Regions from separate parts of the Paenibacillus sp. V4I9 genome, predicted to be linked through region 2. Evidence: riboswitches for the same ligand, from Rfam matches in the RefSeq annotation. Region 2 holds a riboswitch; the other holds the start of a gene.

Region 1 (3,287 bases), 340 kb from region 2:
TGTTTGTAGTTTGCGAAGATTCGTCTTGCGGTATGTTTCTGGCATAACATCCACGGAAAATGAGTCGTTATCAAAAGATATGACCGTCAAACAGACGCCATTTACAGAAATACTGTCACCTAGGTGGACATCTTCAAGCACTTTCTTAGCAGCGATGGTCAATACCATCGCTTGCCCTTGACTATGAATGCGGCGCATGTGGCCGATTTCTTCGATAATTCCGGTAAACATGCAAGTCCTCCATTCGTTAGCTCTTATAATTCGGATAGCCGGTTATGCAAATATCCGGTCCGAACTGCTCGACCTTGAGTCGGTCGAGCGTAATCGCATCATCCATCTTCGCGAAGCCATCGAAGTTGATGTTTACAGGTGCTGCAGAGCCGCCGCCGATGATTTTCGGCGCAAACATCAGCACCAGCTTATCGATCAAGCGCCGCTCCAGCATGGCGCCGTTGAGCTTCCCTCCACCCTCTAGGAGGATGGAGCCGATCTCGCGCTCGCCGAGCTGCCGCATGGCGAGCGTCAGGTCCACCTGCGGGCCGTCCCCGCAGGTGAGGACCGTGATGCCGCGCGCTTCCAGCGCGGCACGCCGCTCTGCAGGCGCCTGTGCGCTTGCGAGCAGGATCGTCTGCTGACGATCCTGCTCCGTGAGCACCCGGGCGCCCAGCGGGACTCGCAAGAGCGAGTCCGCGACGATCCTTACCGGCTGCACAGCCGGTACGTCGCCGCGCGCGCTCAGCAGCGGGTCGTCGGCGATGACGGTGTTGACGCCGACCATGATACCCTGATGCCGATGGCGCAGGGTATGAACGAAGGCACGCGACGCTGGCGACGTGATCCACTTGCTGTCGCCGGTCTTCGAGGCGATGCGGCCGTCAAGCGTGCTCGCTGTCTTCATCGTCACATAAGGCATGCGGGTGACGATGTATTTGTTGAAGGCCTCGTTCATTGCCGCGGCCTCCTCTGCAAGCAGCCCAACCGTCACGTCGAGACCATGATCATACATCTTAGCGATGCCTGTCCCAGCAACCTGCGGGTTCGGATCCCTTCCAGCGACGACAACCCGTGACACGCCAGCCTCAATGAGTCGGTCGCTACACGGTGGAGTCTTGCCAAAGTGACTGCATGGCTCTAATGTCACATAAGCCGTGCTGCCTTTAGCTTCCTCGCCTGCCATTTGCAAGGCGAGAACCTCGGCATGGCCATGTCCGCGCTTCAGGTGCGCTCCCATGCCAATGATGCGTCCATTCTTAACAAGGACACACCCTACTACGGGATTAATTCCTGTCTGACCAAGAGCACTTTCAGCCATTTGCAGAGCAAGTCTCATGTAGGCTTCGTCATTCAGTACATGCACGAAGTTCACCGCCTTTCAGATCTATTCCAAAATTTGAATGCAAAAAGGCCCCTCCGTGTATCGGATAGGGGCCAGAGATTGTCTAGATAACACGAAGAAGCTTCATCCATCCATACTTGCCGCATTTTTGATCAAATCAAACAACAACGACGTATCTGCTTCAAAAAACAGACCTGCCGAATTTTTGTTTACGTGAAAAAATGTACAAGCATGCATAGCGAATCAAATGTTCGCGTTTTCCTTCTCCCATCCAGACTATACTGTCGGTTCCGGAATTGCACCGGATCAGCCGTAGCGAAGCTGTGTGTCAGGTACCGCTAGCTTCAAAACGGGTCACGGACTTATCGAAACATGTAACGGGTACATGCTATCGAATCACCGCCGGTGTGGAATTTCACCACGCCCCGAAGGTTTTGCATACATATAAAAATAACTTACAACTAAGAACTAGCTATAAATTACTTTGATAATGAAAAATTTATCACTCACACTTACAAAAAGCAAGTGCTTTTTTCCTTTTCACATTTATTTCTTACTTTTTCAATGAATTCACTCGGAATTAAATTTAAAAAGAAACCTATTGAAATAAATCAACAGGCTTCTTTTCGAATATGGCGAATTATACTTCTACAACTTCAACTTTCTCCATCAAATCTTTGCCTTTGAAAGCATCGACTAACTCCATGCCTTTAGATACTTTACCGAATACGGTGTGTTGTCCATCCAAATGCGGTTGCGGTTGGTAAGCAATATAGAACTGGCTTCCACCTGTATTTCTGCCTGCATGAGCCATAGCCAAGGAGCCGCGCTCATGTTTGTTCGGGTTGATTTCACAGTTGATTTGGTAACCAGGGCCACCAGTTCCTGTTCCTGTAGGACAACCACCTTGTGCTACGAATCCTGGAATAACACGATGAAAAACAAGTCCGTTGTAGAAACCGGAGTTTGCTAATTTTTCAAAGTTTGCAACGGTATTCGGTGCATCGTTTTCGAAAAGATCGATAACGACTTCGCCGCCACCTGCTAGTTTAATTTTTGCTTGTTTGGCCATTTGTGGTCCACTCCTTTAGGAAATAATATCTTATTCTACTATGAAAACTTCCATTTCACAAACTGCGCTATACTTCTAACACAATTCTCCCCCGACCTTGTCCTATTTGACTGGAATATGCGCTTTTCGCGCTGTATGAATCAGTCCTTGATTTTCACCAAAAATCATCTGTGATGTGAATGACTATTCCGCGATTAAGAGATGAAAAAAAACGCAAAGAAAGAAACCCCGTGAAGCTGAGGTTTCCTTCATTTTCATTTAAAACCAATTAAACGGTCTCGCTCATTTGTTTCATTCTTGCAGGAATGATGTCGTTGCCAACGATGTTATCGAACGTTTCGCGTTTCACGACGAGATCACTTTGACCATCTTTCACGAAGACAACGCCAGGACGGCGGATACGGTTATAATTGCTTGCCATTGCATAATTGTATGCTCCTGTACAAGATACAGCGAGAACGTCTCCTGAACTTACTTTGGGCAGGTTCAGATCCCAGATCAGCATATCACCGCTCTCACAGCATTTCCCTGCAATAGATACAACCTCTGTCGGTTGCTCTGTAGCGCGGTTAGCCAACATCGCCTCATACACAGCCTCATACAAAGCAGGACGTGGGTTGTCAGTCATGCCGCCATCTACAGCTACGTATTTACGCACTCCTGGAATATCCTTAGTTGTACCTACTGTGTACAACGTAGTTCCCGCATCACCAACGATGCTGCGACCTGGTTCAACCCAAATTTCAGGCATTGGAAAATCATTGCTGCCGAAGTTGTCTTTAATCGCGTCTGTAATTGCTTTAACATAAACGGCAACCGGAAGTGGGCTATCCTCGCTCACATAACGAATCCCGAAACCGCCGCCAAGGTTAATGACCT
Region 2 (3,287 bases):
TATTTGATACCAATATTTTGTACGATCTGTTATTTTATCCGCTTTTAACTGTAGTTTGGGTAAGATCGTCTTATCAAAGCAAACCGCTTGAACTCATCACGAGAAGTCTATTTTTTAGTGTACCAATGACTTTGCTTCAATGGTTTTTAGAGAGGAAAACCGATTTGTTTAGATGGAAATCTTGGTCTGTTTTTCATACATTTGCATCAATTAACTTTACTTTGTTTACGATCAGAGGGTTTGTAGGTTTATTAAAAAGGATTACGCCTGAAGTAAGAGGAGGAAATTTTGTAGAGGAACGATCCCATAGCAAGGTGCCTTCACCTGAGTTCATTGCAAGTACGGCAAATCACCGACTGCTAAATAACAACTATGCACAAATCCACTAAAATTGAGAAATTATTATGGAGCATCGCACTCCCTGGGTTTGGTCAGTTTTTAAACGGGAAATATATAAAAGGAATTACGTTGATTATATTGGAATTTATCGTGAATTATATGTCAGATCTCAATCAAATTATTATCGACAGTTTCAAAGGAAACATTCAAGAGGCCATCCAGCAAGCCGATTATCATTGGCTAATGTTTTACCCTTGTCTCTACATGTTTGGTATTTGGGATGCTTATAAAGACGCAGGAGATACTGCAGAGTATGCGTATATTCCTTTTGTATTAGGGGCTTTTCTGGGGACGGTAGGTATCATTTACTCGGATGTCTTTCAACCTTTCGGTATCTTATGGGGTCCAGTTTGGCTGCCTATGCTGTTTTCGTTCGTTGGAATTGTAATAGGCGTTGTTATATTTCTTTTTTTAAAACGACGTCATTCGACACTTTAAAGGGTATCCCTGTCAGATATATAAGACAGCTGGAGACCCTTTTTCTTTTTGTATCTACTACTTGTGTGTTTGTATATATGGTTTGTTTGACTATTAGGTTTATATATCATGCGTGTCGGTATATACCCAATCGTCATTTCTCTCATAAGCATAAGATATAGTATGGGGGAAATGGGGGGGGGGAAAGTAATGCCGAAAAAAGTAGCAGTGAACAAAGAGCCAGTGAAGAAAGAAGCAGTGAAGAAAGAAGTAGTGAAGAAAGAAGCAGTGAAGAAAGAAGCAGTGAAGAAAGCACCAGTGAAGAAAGAACCAACTAAGAAAGAACAAGTGAAGAAAGAAACAGCGAAGAAAGAGCCAGTGAAGAAAGAAATAGTGAAGAAAGAAGCAGTGAAAAAAGAAATAGCAAAGAAAGAAAAAGCGAGTAAAGATACAATGGAAAAAGAAATAGTGAGGAAAGAAGATCCTAGGAATTTATTTGAAATTCAGGAAACAGAAGTAGTGAATAATAGATATATGAGAAGCCCGAGCGCAAGGGAGGGAAGAAATGGTATGACGAGAGTCTCAAGAGAAGAAATTAGTGACAAAATTAACGAAGCGATAGATGTACTGGGAGCCTCTAAGCGTAGTGTCTCGGTAGACAAACTGAGACGAGCAGAGGATGAAATTGATAAGGCCTTACGTATTCTTTTAAGAGCGCAGCGTGAAATAAATTCGAGAAGAACTTGGTATATATCTGAGTGAAAAATATATGATTGGAGCGAAGCAGAGATGAAAATCCTTGCTTTTTTTATTTTTCGGTGTTAACATCACTTTCAACGTTAAGCGTTATTTGGACCAAATAAACAAACAAAATAAGATTTGAACCTTCGGGGCAGGGTGAAATTCCCTACCGGCGGTGAGGATATGTACGTGTATCTAAGCCCGCGACTCCCAGTCTGTATAGACGGGGACTGACTTGGTGAAATTCCAAGGCCGACGGTATAGTCCGGATGAGAGAAGGTGAAGGACAACTTGTTAAAAATTCAATTTTTAATAGGTCTGTTTGTCAATGCCGCTGTTGCTTGTAAACAGGGGCATTGTCTCTTTCAGAAGGTTCAATTCAAAACATCATCTAGGGACCTTTGAGCTAATCTCTCAAAGTCTCTCCTATTGGGAGGTTTTTGAATTGGAAAATGTATTTAAGCTAGGTAGTAAGCGCGCAAGTTTGTATTCATCAAGTAGCAGGGGCATCAATGGGATCTGGTATGTAGCACTCGGAGCTACACTTTGGGGGTTGGACCCTCTCTTTCGAATCTTATTGTTGAAGAGTTTTACCTCTGCACAAATTGTGTTCATTGAGCATCTGCTGCTGGCCTGCTATGCGCTTCCTGTGCTGATAAAGTACCGCAAGTCCTTAGCCGGCAAACTAACACTAAGCGTTATTGGTGCTCTTCTATTTATTTCTTGGGGTGGATCGGCGATAGCCACCATACTCTTCACTTCAGCTTTCGCTCACGGAAGTGCAAACTCCGTCCTGCTTTTGCAGAAGTTGCAGCCCTTGTTCGCCATCGTATTGGCTCGTTTACTGCTTAAAGAGACACTGCCTTCGAAATTTTCTGCCTATATCGTAATGGCGCTGCTAGGCACGTACTTGCTGACGTTTGGTTTTGATTCCCCGAAGATGGGCTTGAAGGATTTAGGTACGTTAAGCTGTTTATTTTCAATTCTGGCGGCTGTCTTATGGGGTGGATCAACCGTCATGGGTAAGTTCCTGCTTCAAAAAAACTTGGATTTCCCTGTTGTCACATCACTGCGCTTCCTAATGGCGATTCCGCTGCTAACGGTAGTTCTTTTGGTAAGTGGCGATGCTTGGCATGTAGGCGGTTCTAGTGGTGATCTAACACTTATCGCAGTCAACCTGTTGTTCCAGGCCTTTTTCCCAGGGTTGATCAGCATGCTCCTCTATTATAAGGGGCTGTCATCGACAAAGGCATTCTTTGCAACGCTTGCCGAGCTAGCTTTCCCAGCTGTAGGTGTATGCATAAACTGGGTTGTATTTGGACAAAAGCTGACCGTAGGACAACTAGTAGGCTTTGTATTTATTTGGTTAACCCTATGGTTAATGAGCCGCAGTAAAGGGAATGTTTCTATTTGAAAAATGGACTGATTACATCAATTTCAATCATTGAATGCAAAAAGAACCCGCTAGATTTAGCGGGTTCTTACTATTTTCTTAGAAACTAGCTGCAACTTCTTTTGCTTGAGCAATAGCTTTTTCTTTAATGGATTGAGCTTTATCCGGCGTTACAGCCATGCCTTCAACAAAAATGCCTTCGAAGGACGGGATACCGTAGAATTGTGCAATTTTTTTCAGGTAGCTGAAGCCACTTTCAAATGCTGCAGCAGGGCCTTCGGAATAAATGCCGCCACTCGCTTGAATATGCAGGCCTTTTTTGTTTGTTAACAAACCA

Evidence for each region. Region 2 has a riboswitch for FMN ahead of QFZ81_RS22710 (DMT family transporter). Riboswitches for the same ligand answer to the same signal wherever they lie in the genome.
Region 1: it holds a riboswitch for FMN, as region 2 does, so the genes downstream of both, ribD (bifunctional diaminohydroxyphosphoribosylaminopyrimidine deaminase/5-amino-6-(5-phosphoribosylamino)uracil reductase RibD) here and QFZ81_RS22710 (DMT family transporter) in region 2, are expected to answer to the same signal.

The regions. Positions count from the first base shown of each region.
Region 1 is NZ_JAUSZE010000001.1:4,498,316-4,501,602, forward strand. It holds gene ribE (riboflavin synthase) at 1-231, opposite strand, end outside; gene ribD (bifunctional diaminohydroxyphosphoribosylaminopyrimidine deaminase/5-amino-6-(5-phosphoribosylamino)uracil reductase RibD) at 248-1,357, opposite strand; FMN riboswitch at 1,592-1,773, opposite strand; gene QFZ81_RS21185 (peptidylprolyl isomerase) at 1,977-2,408, opposite strand; gene lysA (diaminopimelate decarboxylase) at 2,677-3,287, opposite strand, start outside.
Region 2 is NZ_JAUSZE010000001.1:4,838,221-4,841,507, reverse strand. It holds gene QFZ81_RS22725 (CBO0543 family protein) at 1-389, shown strand, start outside; gene QFZ81_RS22720 (hypothetical protein) at 469-837, shown strand; gene QFZ81_RS22715 (hypothetical protein) at 1,027-1,578, shown strand; FMN riboswitch at 1,696-1,842, shown strand; gene QFZ81_RS22710 (DMT family transporter) at 2,003-2,971, shown strand; gene QFZ81_RS22705 (FMN-dependent NADH-azoreductase) at 3,050-3,287, opposite strand, start outside.